Regions from separate parts of the Idiomarina sp. 28-8 genome, predicted to be linked through region 1. Evidence: predicted binding sites of a transcription regulator. Region 1 holds the regulator's gene; each other region holds the start of a gene.

Evidence for each region. Region 1 encodes sigma-54, which starts transcription at its own class of promoters, with help from an activator protein. Its sites were predicted from a motif close to GTTGGCACGNNNNTNGNNT; they were not measured.
Region 2: the regulator sigma-54 is predicted to act here: its motif matches at 1,777-1,795, upstream of flgA (flagellar basal body P-ring formation chaperone FlgA).
Region 3: the regulator sigma-54 is predicted to act here: its motif matches at 1,963-1,981, upstream of RJ32_RS00315 (flagellar hook-length control protein FliK).
Region 4: the regulator sigma-54 is predicted to act here: its motif matches at 2,088-2,106, upstream of flgF (flagellar basal-body rod protein FlgF).

Annotation. Positions count from the first base shown of each region.
Region 1 is NZ_DF266789.1:419,232-422,986, forward strand. Features, by position in the region: gene lptA (lipopolysaccharide transport periplasmic protein LptA) at 1-15, shown strand, start outside; gene lptB (LPS export ABC transporter ATP-binding protein) at 17-742, shown strand; gene RJ32_RS02120 (RNA polymerase factor sigma-54) at 764-2,224, shown strand; gene hpf (ribosome hibernation promoting factor) at 2,252-2,539, shown strand; gene ptsN (PTS IIA-like nitrogen regulatory protein PtsN) at 2,543-3,013, shown strand; gene rapZ (RNase adapter RapZ) at 3,004-3,755, shown strand, end outside.
Region 2 is NZ_DF266790.1:36,987-40,741, forward strand. Features, by position in the region: gene RJ32_RS04920 (LPP20 family lipoprotein) at 1-46, opposite strand, end outside; gene flgN (flagellar export chaperone FlgN) at 104-505, opposite strand; gene flgM (flagellar biosynthesis anti-sigma factor FlgM) at 505-828, opposite strand; gene flgA (flagellar basal body P-ring formation chaperone FlgA) at 945-1,667, opposite strand; gene RJ32_RS04940 (chemotaxis protein CheV) at 1,830-2,765, shown strand; gene RJ32_RS04945 (protein-glutamate O-methyltransferase CheR) at 2,922-3,755, shown strand, end outside.
Region 3 is NZ_DF266789.1:14,408-18,162, reverse strand. Features, by position in the region: gene fliH (flagellar assembly protein FliH) at 1-126, shown strand, start outside; gene fliI (flagellar protein export ATPase FliI) at 130-1,479, shown strand; gene fliJ (flagellar export protein FliJ) at 1,483-1,926, shown strand; gene RJ32_RS00315 (flagellar hook-length control protein FliK) at 2,051-3,755, shown strand, end outside.
Region 4 is NZ_DF266790.1:42,280-46,034, reverse strand. Features, by position in the region: gene flgH (flagellar basal body L-ring protein FlgH) at 1-450, opposite strand, end outside; gene flgG (flagellar basal-body rod protein FlgG) at 485-1,273, opposite strand; gene flgF (flagellar basal-body rod protein FlgF) at 1,295-2,038, opposite strand; gene flgE (flagellar hook protein FlgE) at 2,158-3,615, opposite strand; gene flgD (flagellar hook assembly protein FlgD) at 3,631-3,755, opposite strand, start outside.

The sequences.
Region 1 (3,755 bases):
AACGAGAACCCTTAATATGGCAACTTTACGAGTCAAACATTTAGCCAAAAGCTACAAAAGCCGACAAGTCGTTAAAGACGTTAGCTTGGAAGTAAGTCAGGGGCAGGTTATTGGTTTACTGGGCCCCAACGGTGCAGGTAAAACCACAACCTTCTATATGATAGTCGGTTTGGTTAATAGCGATAAAGGTCAAATTCTGCTGGATGACAATGACCTTACCTTACTGCCAATGCATGAACGGGCACGCCGGGGTATTGGGTATTTGCCACAAGAGGCGTCCATTTTTCGCAAATTGACCGTGCGCGATAATCTGATGGCTATTCTGGAAACTCGTAAAGAACTGTCAACCAACGAGCGTGAAGAACAGCTTGATGCTTTGCTCGAAGAGTTTCATATAGGCCACATAGCAAACAGTCAGGGCATGAGTCTGTCCGGCGGTGAACGTCGTCGGGTTGAAATTGCCCGAGCCTTAGCCGCAGAACCTACGTTTATTTTGCTGGACGAGCCTTTTGCCGGAGTTGACCCTATTTCGGTTATTGATATTAAAAAGATTGTTGAACATTTAAAGCAACGTGGTATTGGTGTACTTATTACTGATCACAACGTTCGCGAGACATTGTCTGTTTGTGAACACGCTTATATTGTCAGTCATGGTGAGCTTATTGCCAGTGGGGATGCAGAAAGTATATTATCGAATCAACAGGTTAGAGACGTTTACCTCGGTGAGCAGTTCACCCTATAACGTGATACCGGGACAGTCATTATGAAGCAAAGTCTGCAGCTAAAAATTGGTCAGCACCTGACCATGACGCCACAACTCCAACAGGCTATCCGCCTGCTGCAGCTTTCCTCGCTCGATCTTCAGTCAGAAATTCAGGATGCATTAGACAGCAACCCGCTGCTGGAGGTTGAAGGTGAAACGAGTAACGACGCGGACCAACCCGAAACTCGCAATATTGAAGAAAGAGACGACAGCCAACGGGAAACATCCGACGTTATAAAAACCCAGGAAATGCCTGACGAACTGCCGGTCGACAGCAGTTGGGACGATACCTATTCCAGTCATACCCCAGCCAACGGCGCAGCCTCTTCAGGTAAATCCTTTGACGGCGACTTTGAAGTCTATCAAGGCTCTACCAGCGAGTCTTTGCAGGATCACCTGCTTTGGCAAATGCAACTTTCTCATTTTTCGGAAGAAGACACCGCCATAGCTGAAGCCATTATTGAAGCCATAGACGACAATGGCTATCTAATGGTTGATGTTAATGAAATTATCGAAGCTGTGCGCCTACCCGAAGTGGAAGTAGAAGAAGTCTGCATGGTGCTTAAGCGTATTCAGCATTTCGACCCAATTGGTGTCGGCGCACGCAGCGTCAGTGAATGCCTTGCCATTCAATTACGTCAACTAAGCGACGACACTGAATACAAGCAGGTTGCTCTATGCTTAGTGACTGAACATATGGACTTACTTGGCAGTCGCGATTTTCGCACCATTCAGCGTAAACTGAAGCTATCGGAAGAAGATTTACGTCAGACTATGCGGTTAATTCAACAGTTGCACCCGCACCCGGGCGAGCAAGTTGCGCAGCAACCCGTTGAATATGTTATTCCCGATGTGGCCGTTACTAAAAAAAATGGTCGTTGGATGGTCGAATTAAACCCGGATAGCGTACCTAAACTAAAAGTGAACGAAGAATACGCGGCCTTGAGTAAAGCAACAAAGTCAGTAGCCGACAGCCAGTACATAAAAAACCATACGCAAGAAGCGCGCTGGTTCATAAAAAGCCTGGAGAGCAGAAACGATACGCTGCTGAAAGTGGCCAATTGCATAGTACAACGCCAACAGGGCTTTTTTGAGCATGGTGAAGAAGCTATGAAGCCAATGGTTCTGAACGATGTTGCAGAAGCCGTGGATATGCATGAAAGTACGATTTCACGCGTAACGACACAAAAATACTTACACTGCCCAAGTGGCGTATTTGAGTTGAAATATTTTTTCTCAAGTCATGTCAGTACAGAGGGCGGTGGCGAGTGTTCAAGCACGGCAATACGTGCTTTAATTAAGAAGATGGTCGCTGCTGAAAATCGCAGTAAACCGTTAAGTGACAGTAAGATTGCTGAACTGATAGCCGCACAAGGTATCCAAGTAGCAAGAAGGACAATTGCGAAGTATCGGGAATCGTTAAACATTCCATCATCGAGCCAACGCAAAAGTCTTTTGTAACTTTGTTAACTGCAGAAGGAAGACGTTATGCAAATTAATTTGACCGGTCATCACATCGATATTACCGAAGCTCTGCGTGACTACGTGGACACAAAATTTGCCAAGCTGGAAAGACATTTTGACCATATAACTAATGTTCACGTCATCCTAAATGTTGAAAAAACGATTCAAAAAGCGGAAGCTACGCTGCACGTGAATGGCGGTGAGCTTTTCGCCGACGCAAAACACGAAGATATGTACGCGGCCATCGACGGTTTAATTAATAAACTGGACCGTCAGGTGATTAAACACAAAGAGAAAATGAAACAACATTAATCCATGCAACTGAGTGAATTGTTAAGCCCCGACTGCACCAAGTGTGCAGTCGAGGGCGCAAGTAAAAAACGACTACTTGAAACCATTAGTCAAATCGTAGCCCCTAAGCTGTCTGGCATTACCCGTCATGACATTTTTGAGAGCCTGTTAAACCGTGAACGTTTAGGCAGTACGGGAATTGGCTTAGGTATCGCAATTCCTCATGGCCGTTTACCTAATGCGAATCATCCGGTAGCGGTATTACTGACTTTAGACGAACCTATCGAATTCGATTCTATTGACAATCAGCCTGTCGATATTATCTTCGCGCTTCTGGTACCCGAGTCAGAGCACGAGAACCATCTACAAACATTGGCCACGGTGGCCAGAAGAATGAACGACAAAGACTGTACCCGCGCACTGCGCCACGCAGATTCTGATAAAGCGTTATATCAATTATTTGTGGGCGAAGGTGAACAGTCGCCATGCAACTGATCATTGTTAGTGGTCGCTCCGGTTCAGGTAAGACAATTGCTCTGCGCGTACTGGAGGATTTAGGCTTTTATTGCGTTGATAATTTACCCATAAGCCTGCTGCCAACGCTGGTACATGCGGTCATCGAGCAGTATCAAAAAATAGCCATTAGCATTGATGTTCGCAACTTACCGGAGCACTCCGAAGAGTTACTGGACTCTTTGAGCTTTTTGCCCAAAGGTGTTGAACCGGAAATTCTGTTTATTGACTCTGATGACAACACCTTACTAAAGCGTTTTGGCGAAACTCGGCGTCTGCATCCGTTGTCGCAAAAAGAACTGCCTTTGCTGGAAGCGCTTCAGGCCGAACATAAAATGCTTGAACCCATTATGGAGAGAGCAACCTGGCGCCTCGACAGCAGTGACTTATCACTGCATCAGTTAAGTGAACAGGTCACTGAACGGGTACTGGGAAGAGCCGATAAAAAGCTGATTATTGTGTTTCAGTCTTTTGGCTTTAAGTATGGTTTACCCAAAGACGCTGACTTTGTCTTTGATGCGCGCATTTTACCCAATCCGCACTGGCAGCCCGAGCTCAAGCTGCTCACCGGCCTGGATACCGACGTGCAGATTTTCTTTCGCCAGGAACCCCTGGTGACTAAGTTTATTTATCAGTTGGAAAACTTTCTCGATACCTGGCTGCCGCACTTTCAGCGCAGCAATCGCAGCTACCTGACCATAGCTACGGGCTGCACTGGCGGTCA
Region 2 (3,755 bases), on a different contig from region 1:
ACAGCGCAGATGCAAGTAGAGCTAAAGAGAGTAAATGCTTAGCCATAACGACCTCTGATTGAACAAAGTACTTATGGTTATAACGGCTGGACTGGCAAAATCTTTAACGGATTTTACCTTTACTATTGTAGGTAAGGGTATCTTTTCGTGCGGACTGTAAAATGGACTGTTTTAACTGCTCAATACTGTTTAGCGTTGACTGCACCACGCGTTCATTAACCTGACTTTGATGCTGAACGTCAGAGAGGGTGGCCTTAATAGCAGCAACCGCTTCAGCTAAGTCCGCGTCGTCTTTTAACTGTTCGTTGTCAGGGTGTTGAGCCAATTGCTGGTCGAGTTCGCTAATATGGATAAGCGTTTTTTCTTTGGCGTCGGCAATAGCATTAACATCAGCGTGTTGGCGCTCGACAATGGCATTAAGCTCACGTTGTTGTAACAACGCAAGGTTTTCCAGCGAGTCTGCCATATCCTGTAATATCTCGTTAACAGGCGCCAACACGGTCATTATTCGTTGCTGCCGTTACTGAACAGGTCAGACTCAAACTGAGCCAGTTTATTGGCCAGCTGTTCAACGTTAATTTTGTATGAGCCGCTTTCAATGTCGGCTTTAATTTTATCAACTTTGGCCTGGTCAATGCCGCTGCTGTTCATTGCTTTTTCCTGTAAGCCATTCAGTTGCTGCGCTTCGCTGGTTAACGAAACGGCCTCACCACCTTTTTGCGAAACCGCAGCAGGCTTCGCCGGAGCATCGCTCTGTATTTGACGACTGCTGGATTTGCTATCAATGTTGGCATTTTTCAGCCCGGCATTGTTAATGTTAATTGACATGGTTTTTAGCCTCGCTAGATAATATGTCTCGGTTACTTATCGACCACACTTAAAAATACTTTAATAAAAATTTTAGCACGTAGCCTGACGTTCACGTCAGGTTCTTGTTAAGCATTTTATAAATTAACAGTCACTTCATTTAGTCCTGTGACAACCGCTTGTATTGATTTGTTCGAACGCGCGTTCTCAACAACAACCGATTCACCTTTGAGACCATCAGCCAGGGCTCTTCCGGCTGCAGTAATTCGCAAAGTTTTATCTTGCGCAACTATTGTAACGCTTTGCCCCTCACATACAAGACATGTCTCGCTGGCACTTATTGCCTGACCTGCGGCAACGCGCTTTTTAATACGCGCTCCAACCAAAGCCGTCATGTCAGTAAATACATTGGAGCGAACCCGGTTAAGGTCGACTTCGGAAAAAACTAAATCACTTTCGCTTATCATTTGCCCCGGAGCCATAGGTGAGGCCGCGGTAACAACATTTTTGTAGCGGTAGATGCGTACGGGTACATAAGTTCGCCAGTTGGCTGAGGCCACACACTCAATTTCAATGGTGGTGTAGCTGTCGAGGTTGGCGTTAGTGGCCAGGCCAACTTTTGGTGGCTGCGAGCAAATTTTGGGAGCCATGCGTGGGTCGAGGTTATTGGCAACCACTTCCACACGACCATTATCCGGCGCTGAAACCCGCTGTTCTACATAATTATGAGCCAGCTCCTGTAACGCTTTGTAATTAAAACGCTGACTGTCTTCCGAGCCTCTGGTTTCTGCGTTAACGGAATTAAAGCTACAAGCTATAAAAAAAATCGAACTGATCAGCAGCGATTTACGTACTATCATAAAAATTCCTGATGTTATCCGTTAAGGTTATCTGGTCGAGTGCCGAAAAAAACGGTATAACGTCAAAAGATCGGCAGTTCGATGGTTTCAGTATGGTTAATGTGGATACAAGCAAATACCGTGCCGAAGTAGAAGTAGCCTGCCACATAACAGGAGTGAACAATGGCTAGCATTCTCGATTCAGTGAATCAACGCACACAAATGGTCGGTCAAAACCGACTGGAACTATTAATGTTTCATCTAAACGGTAGGCAGCGCTTTGGCATCAACGTATTTAAAGTACGCGAAGTATTGCCATGCCCTAAACTTACCGCAATGCCTAATCGTAACCCTCTGGTTCGTGGCGTTGCGCATATCCGTGGTCAGGCTATATCCATTATTGACTTGAGTATGGCGACCGGTGGTCGGGCGCTAACCGATATTCAGAATCGTTTCGTCATTATTGCTGAGTACAACCGAACCATTCAGGGCTTTTTGGTTGAAGGGGTTGATCGCATCATTAACATCAACTGGGAAGATGTGATGCCGCCGCCCAAAGGTACCGGAAGAGATGCGTATCTTACCGCGGTGACCAAAGTGGAAGATGAATTAATTGAAATTATTGATGTGGAACGCATTTTAGCTGATATTATGCCGGCTAATATGGATGTCAGCGAAGAAGTCGCGAATGCACCTATCAATGTTGCAAAAGAAGATTTAACCATTTTGATTACGGATGACTCTTCGGTTGCCCGTAACCAGATAAAACGTGCATTGCAGTCTTTGGGTATTACGCTCGAAGTTAAAAAGAACGGTAAAGAAGCTTTAGATTACTTAAAAGATAAAGCTAAGGAAGTGGGGGGCTTAGTTCATCCTCATGTGCCCGTTTTGGTTTCCGATGTAGAAATGCCAGTTATGGACGGTTACACGCTTACCGCTGAATTGAAGGCTGATCCAAATTTACGCGATATTCATGTTATTTTACATACATCATTGAGTGGTGTGTTTAATCAGGCTATGGTGAAGAAAGTCGGTGCCGATGATTTTATTGCAAAATTTCATCCGGATGAGCTGGCGACCGCCGTACAAAAATGGCTGAACACAGAAGTTATTGCGTAGCCTGATGCTATTGCATCAGGTGCGATATTCGACCTGCCGTTGAACGTCAGGCTGCGGTCTCGTAGCAAACTTAGGTGCCGGGTAAGAATATTGAACCTGACGTTAAACGTCAGGCTACGAAACGAATGAAACTGAAACGGAAGTTGTTTATATAACGTGATAGATCGCGAATTAAGTTTATCGGAATATCAGGAATTTCGTCAGTTCCTTGAACATCAATGCGGTATCGTATTGGGTGAGAGTAAACTGTATCTGGTGAAGAGTCGGCTGAGCCCTTTAATGGGCCGGTTTAATGTCGATTCGCTCGCAGAGCTTGTCAAACGCTCAATGAAGCTAAGTGAGCGCGCGCTGCGGGCAGCGGTTATTGATGCCATGACAACCAACGAAACCTTGTGGTTTCGTGACACTTACCCGTTTGAAATTCTGAATGACCGTATTCTTCCGGAATATAAAAATCACACCGGGCCTTTAAAAATTTGGTCTGCAGCCTGTTCCTCGGGGCAGGAACCTTATTCCATTGCCATGACCTACTTAGAGTATAAGGCGAAGAATCCGGGTGGGTTAAGAGCCGGTATAAAAGTTACGGCGACCGATATTTCTAATAAGGTGCTCGAGCAGTGTGCAATTGGTGAGTACGATAGCCTGGCTCTTGCGCGTGGTTTGTCGGCTGAGCGTAGAAAGAAGTTTTTTACTGACGCCGAAAGTAAAGCCGGCTCCATGAGAGTAAAAGACGAGCTTAAGCAGTTTATTCATTTCCGTCACTTAAACTTGCTGGACAGCTATTCTTTGTTGGGCAAATTCGATGTTATTTTTTGCCGCAATGTTCTTATTTACTTTGCCCCTGAAGTAAAGCGGAAAATTATTGCCCAATTCCGGCAATCGCTGAACCCCGGCGGTTATCTTTTTCTCGGTGCATCCGAATCAATTTCAGGACTTACTGAGGATTTTGAGATGATCCGCTGCCAGCCGGGCATTATCTACAGAAGAAAA
Region 3 (3,755 bases), 400 kb from region 1:
GGCTGGTTGCTAAATAAAGACGATTTACTGGAACGCGGCGGTTGCCGGGTTACTACAGAAAGCTCCACCATAGATTACACCCTGACCAGCCGTATGGAAGATGTGTTCTCCAAATTAAAAGGTTAACCCATGAGCGCTTCTGAGCAGTTAGTGAAACAACTACGCAAAAAACGTGAGCGTATCCAAAAGCCATCAGTGGCTGTGTCGGGATATCTTACCCGCGTGGTTGGTTTAATGTTTGAGGCCGTTGGCTGCCGTGCTCCGGTGGGTTCAAGTGTGGCGGTTGAGGCTGACAGTGGTGATATTGAAGCCGAAGTGGTGGGGTTTGAAGGCAACATCAGTTACTTAATGCCCACCGAAGACGCTCATGGCGTTATTCCCGGAGCCAGAGTACGCCCACTAAACCGCAAAAACCAATTGCCGCTGGGTATGGAACTGCTGGGTCGTGTTATTGATGCTCGTGGCGAGCCCCTTGATGATAAAGGCCCCATTTTTTCTGACGGAAAAACCTACCGAAGCAAACCCATGAACCCACTGAACCGACGTCAGGTGAAGCAGCCGCTGGACGTTGGCGTAACGGCTATTAATGCCTGCTTAACCGTGGGGCAGGGGCAGCGAATGGGGCTGTTTGCCGGTAGTGGGGTGGGTAAAAGTGTGCTGTTGGGCATGATGACTCGCGGTACCACGGCGGATGTGATTGTAGTTGGCCTGATAGGCGAACGTGGCCGGGAAGTAAAAGAATTTATAGAAGAAATCCTCGGTGAAGAAGGTCGAGAAAAAGCGGTTGTAATAGCAGCGCCTGCTGACCAGTCGCCGCTTATTCGTTTACGTGGTTGTGAAACAGCCTCTCAGGTTGCCGAATATTTTCGTGACCAGGGTCTGAATGTGTTGCTGTTAATGGATTCACTGACTCGTTACGCCATGGCGCAACGGGAAATTGCCCTTGCTGTGGGTGAACCACCGGCAACCAAAGGTTATCCGCCTTCTGTTTTTGCTAAGTTACCAGCATTGGTCGAGAGAGCAGGGAATGGCGGCGACGGACAAGGTTCTGTGACCGCGTTTTATACGGTTCTGACCGAGGGCGACGATTTGCAGGATCCTATTGCGGACTCCGCGAGAGCAATACTGGACGGACATATTGTACTGAACCGGGAACTGGCCGACAGCGGTCATTATCCGGCAATTGATATTGAAGCTTCTATTAGCCGGGTTATGCCACAGGTTGTTTCGGAAGAGCATATGCAACAGGCGATTAAAGTTAGACAGTGGTACTCAAGTTACCGTCGCAATCGCGACTTGATTTCTATTGGCGCATACACCCGAGGAAGTGACCCTGCTATCGATCAGGCTATTGCAATGCAGCCGCGAGTAAGTATGTTTTTGCAACAGAAAATGCGGGAAGTTGTGAACTATGATGAAAGCTTGTTGCTGCTTAATCAGCTAGTCAATCCGAAGCAGAAACAGTCAGCGGGCATGTAATTTATGGCTGAGTTGGCACAATTGGAAATGTTACTGGAGTTGGAACAGAGGCGCGAAGATAAAGCTGCACAGGATTTCTCTCAGGTACAGCAACAGGTTCAGGAGCAACAGATGCGCCTGGACGGTATGTCAAAATATCGACTCGACTACTTAAATCAGTTGCAGCATCGCGGGCAAAGCGGGATTGCCTCAATTCAGGTAGGGCAGTATCACGCATTTGTCGGTAAATTAGATGAAGGTGTTGAACAGTTGCATCACGATATTATTAAGTTGCAGCAAGTGTTACAACAGCGCAAAGATCGTTGGCTGGCGCAGCGTCGCAAGCGCGAGTCGATAGATTTTTTAATAAAAGAAAAGCGCAAGCGTGAGCAAATAGCAGAAGCCAGAAAAGAACAAAATAATCTGGACGATTTTAGCAGCCAGCGTTTTATTCGCGCCAGAAAATAGTTGGAACGAAATTTGCTTAGATACTTACTAGATATTGTTTGCTCAGCTATTGAAAATAGCGCAAGCGCATTGCGAAGTATTATTAAGCAAGGCGTCAATAAGCACTTAATTCAGGAATAAAACTATGCAACAGCTGCTTAATTTAACCGAGTCTGCCGACAACTTTGCACGTATTGGTAAAGGTAACGATCTTTCATTAAAGAGCACCGATGGTGATAGCGGTGAGTTCTCGCGGCTGATGCTACAACAAAATAGTGGCGATAAAGAGCTGCAACAACTGGCCGCCAAAATTGAAGCTTACCAGAAAGCCGGTAATGACGGTGAAGGTGAGGTTGAAGGCAAAGACATTGAACGCAAAAATATTGGCGAGCCGGTGACCCGAAATTTATGGGAATTGTTGCAGCAAATGAAGCAGGAAAGTGCTGAAGTTAGCTCTGAAGGCGAAACCGTGGTTAGTGACGAGATTGATCTTGCTGCGGGCGATGGCGAATTAAAAATGACAGATGAGCAACTGGCGGAAATGCTGGAAGCTTTAATGGCTAAGCTGGATTCTGCCGATGAAGGCGAGGGCGATGCCGTTATGACCGATGCCGAGCGGCAGAAGTTTGCCGATGAGCTGCTGGCCGGCATGACCGATAGCGATAAACAGGCACTGCAGGCAAAGCTTCAACAACTGATCCAGGCCGCAGAGCAGGGCGAAGGCACTGAAAGTGCCGTTGAAGATGCCGGTAAGTTCATAGTTAATTTGCTTGAACCCCTTTTACCCAAAGCCGATGCTGATAAGTTATTAGTAGGTAATGAAAAAGCCTTAACTCAGGCTTTGAATGAGGCGGCAGAGCGAGTACTGTCTCAATTGTCTGCATCTGCGGATAAAAACACAGGCAAGCCGCAAAGTGCTGAAGAATTAACAAATTTGCTTAAGCAACTGGAGCAGCAGGTTTCTGCGCAACAAGCGAAGGGCGAAAGTAGCGAGTTAAGTTTAGCGGAGCAGAAGAAACTGCAGCAGTTCGCCGCCGAATTGCGCAAGATTTTAGCCAGCCAGAATGGCGGCGCAGATAAGCCTCAGGCTTTGACTCAGGAACAGTCGGCTAAAGCTGAGCAGTTATTGGCTGAAGTAAGACAATTACTGAAAGGTCGCACAGGGCTGAATGAAAAGTCGGCAGAGGGTAAGGCGTCGGAATCGGTTATTACAGCAACAGACGTTAAAGTAGGTAAAGAAAAAGCTGGCTCTGGCGATATTGGAGTTAAAAGCGATGAGGGCAAGCAAACGGCTAAAGGTGCTTCTGTGAATACAACTGTTGAAGCAGAAACCAAGGTAGCCGATGCGGTTCAGCAAGGACAAGTCTTCCGGAATAACACCGATGCTTTGGCCGATGCCAGTGCGGCGCGGGCAATACAGGGACAAATGGTTTCAACCACGCAGGGAACCGTAGCTGCGAATGAATCCAGCCAGGCGAATACGTTGCAGGCACTGCAAAGACCATTAGATTTACAGCAAACTGAGGCGTCGCAGAAACTGCAGGAACGCATCAATATTATGATGAGCAGGAATATCCAGCGTGCGGATATTCGTCTGGATCCGCCGGAACTTGGTAGTGTCCACATTCGCGTTAACATGAGCGGTGAGCAGGCATCAGTGCAGTTTCAGGCTCAGACACAACAGGCTCGTGATGCATTAGAGACGACCATGCCACGATTACGTGAAATGCTGGAACAACAGGGTATCAATTTAGCTGATACCCAGGTCGGAGAGCAAAGTAAAGAAGGCGGGCGCACCGCTGGCGGGCAAGCCGGAGGAGCTAATGATGCGGAAGACTGGGCTGTTGAAG
Region 4 (3,755 bases), on a different contig from region 1:
GCCGTTCGGCAGCACTTTTATAACCGTTACAGTAATTTCACCGTTTAACTGATTACTTTGATCAGAGCTGCCATCGCCATTAAACTCACGAGTTCCGTTTATACCCGCAGACAGCGGATTGCCGCCTACGGTAATGTCACGTCCAAACGCCGTCGGCGCTGCTAATTCTGCAGTGCTCTCTTTTGACGTTTCCGTCGTAGCCGTTTTACTGGCGGTAGTCTGCTCCTGCAACGTCACGGTAATAATGTCGCCCAGTCTGCGGGCTTTAATATCCGAATACAGATTATCCGCGTAAGCATCCTGAAATAAAGAGCCTGTTGGCACGACCGGCTGCGCACGCTCTTCCGGCAATACGGGTGCGTAATATGGGTCATCCGGCATAGGTTTATGCGGCGTTTGTACACAACCGGCTAAAACCACTGCGGCTAAAGAAAAAAGTAAAAAACGCATAGACTCACCCGCTATTATTTAATGACGACAACAATTAAAGCTGCTGGTTAATGTAACTCAACATCTGATCCACAGACGAAATCACTTTAGAGTTCATCTCGTAACCACGCTGACTCTCAATTAAGTTCACCAGCTCCTCGGTCACGTTCACGTTTGAGGTTTCCAATGCGCCCTGAATCGTATTACCCATTCCGTCAACGCCCGGAACCGCTTCTAAGGGAGCACCACTTACTGCGGTTTCTTTGTATAGGTTCTGACCCATAGGCTGTAGGCCGGCCGGGTTAATAAAGTTAACCAAATTAAGCTGCCCAACCACTACGTTATCGGGGTTGCCCGGCTGCGTGACAGTAACCTCACCTTCTTGTGAAATACTGACCGACATCGCGTCTTCCGGTATCTGAATAGCAGGCTCAATGGTGTAGCCATTACCCGACGTCACCATTTCGCCTTCTTCATTTAAAGAAAACTGACCGTTACGGGTGTAAGAAATGTTGCCATCCGGCATCAACACCTGAAAGAAACCTTTACCGTCAATCATCACGTCAAGTGAGTTATCGGTTGTCTGCACGTTACCCTGAGTGTGGGACTTCTGCGTTGCGACAACTTTGGTACCGGCACCCAGCATTAAACCGTTAGGTAGCTCGGTGTCCTGCGCAGACTGACCGCCCGGCTGGTTAATGTTCTGGTACAACAAGTCCTCGAATACCGCCCGGCTCTTTTTAAAGCCAACCGTACTAGAGTTAGCCAGGTTGTTAGAAATAACTGAAATATCGCGCTGCTGCGCGTCCAATCCGGTTTTACTTATCCATAATGCTGGGTTCATGGTCTTTCTCCTGGGCTACGCTTAGCTGATTCTCATCAGCGACTCAGAACGCTGGGCGTTCTCATCGGCCGTTTTCATTAATTTGACGTTCATTTCGTACTGACGCTGCAGAGCGATCATGTGCGTCATTTCTTCGACGCTATTCACATTACTGCCTTCCAAAGCGCCAATTTCCAGTTTTACGTTGGCATCGGCAATGGCCTGTTGATCGTCTTTTAACTTGAACAGACCATCGTTACCTTTTTTCATATTACCGTTTGGCGGGTTGACTAGTTTAATACGGTCAATGACTTCCATCGCATTGGCCGGAGCCCCCATAGGTCGTATAGAGATATTCCCGTTGGCACCAATAGCCAAGTTATCTATCGGCATTGGCACAAATATCGGTCCATTGTCTCCCAGCACTGTTTTTCCAGTGGAGTTTTTCAACAGGCCATCGGTACCCACTTCCAGGCTACCATTTCGGGTATAACGCTCATTGCCATTGCCGTCATCGACAGCAATCCAGCCTTGATCCTGAATGGCAACATCAAGATTCCGTCCGGTGGTCTGCATTGCTCCACTGGCAAAGTTTTGCCCGGGGCTTTCTGTCATAGAGAAAACGCGCGTTGGCATACCTTCACCAAAGGCCTGCATTGCCCGAGCTTGTTGCAGGTCGCCTTTAAAGCCTGTGGTGTTGGCATTTGCTAAATTATTGGCACGGACAGCGACAGCGTTCATGTTCTCTTTCGCGCCGCTCATCGCTACCCAAAGCATCTTGTCCATAGCTGACCTCCAGCCAAAATTTTGTCGTCTGCGGTTTATTATTAAGACAATGCAGATTTCGTGCCAAAAACAAAAAAGACGCCCGAAGGCGTCTTTTGTTAGTCAGTAACCAGAAGTTATTATCGAATCTGAAGAATAGTCTGGTTAATGGTGTTATTCACTTCGAGTGAACGTGAGTTCGCCTGGAAGTTACGCTGAGCTGAAATCAAGTCAACCAGCTCTTTGGTCAAGTTGACGTTTGAGTTTTCAAGTGCAGATGACTCGATTGCACCAAAGGTACCTGAATTGGCTTGGCCTGCCAGCGCCTCGCCTGATGCACTGCTTTGTTTCCATGATGTACCGCCAACCTGAGTCAGACCTTGCTCATTCGCGAAGCGCACTAGTGCAACTTGGCCTAAGTAACGAGTATCACCGTTGGAGTATGTCGCTGAAATAAGCCCATCCTCTGCCGTTTCCACCTTAGTTAATCGGCCTAACGTACTGCCATCTTGCTCAAGAAAGTTAACTTCAAATTCCGAAGCATACTGAGTAGGCAGCCTGTCTCCTTGCGGGTCTTGAAACTTAATAGCCAACTCTTGGTTTGCATTTGCGCCATTGCTATATGTGCTACCCACTGCCACCGTCGCATCACGAAAAGTTTCGTCAGTGAAACCAGGAGAGTCAGAATTCGGTTTCCCGTCGGACCCAAAAGACACACGAATCCCCTGGTAAGGACCGCCACCTGAAAACGCCGCAGTTGGCTCAGCTTCCGTACCCTCAATTACTGTTCCTTCGCTATCTTGCTGTTTAGCGTCAACCCCCTGTCCATCGACAGTAGTATAAATGTCCCAGTAAGTATTATCATCCTCAGGAATTTTTTTACCCGGATCGTTTTCTCCACCCTGTCCTTCGGCTCGACGAACATAGTAGGTTGTCATTACATGAGACTCACCAAGGGAGTCGTATATAGTTGTGGATGTTGAAGTGTTATAACTACCAGTATCCTCAGGATTAAATGGTCGTCCCTCAACATAACCGGTCTTAGTGGGATCGTCTCCTGTCTTCATGGGAACCGCATTACTCCTCGAGTCGACATTAAACGACAGGTTCACGTTTTCAGTTAAGCTTGGCGCCCCAGCCGTGTCAGGAATACGAAGAGGCTGGGCAGTAGCTAAACTGGAGGACTGACTTGTTCCGGTCGTTTCATTAACAGGAAAACCGACCAAGTAATTCCCATTATTGTCAACCATATAGCTCTCGTTATTTAACTTAAACGCACCTGAGCGAGTAAAGTTGTAATCTTGATCGCCTATCTGGGATGCGGTTGCAAAGAAGCCATTTCCGCTAATGGCCATATCCAAAGAGTTTTCAGTAAAATCGAGCGTACCTTGACTAAATTGCTGTGCAACTGATGACGTTAACACGCCATCCCCCACCTTAGCTCGTCCCGAACTAAAGATACTACTGGCATAAACATCCGCGAACTCAGCACGTGATTGCTTGAAGCCGGTTGTTTTGACGTTTGAAATGTTATTTGCGGTTACATCTAAGTCTTTTTGTGATGCATTGATACCGCCGAGTGCAATATTAAATGACATAAGTCACCTCACTTGTTAGCTAATTTCAGTCACATCAGAAAGCTTGATGCCACCTAATCCTTTAAGATTCAAAACCACACCGCGGTCACCGCCGGTGCTGACACTTTGCACACGAGCGTGCATTTGCAATGGAAGCTCTT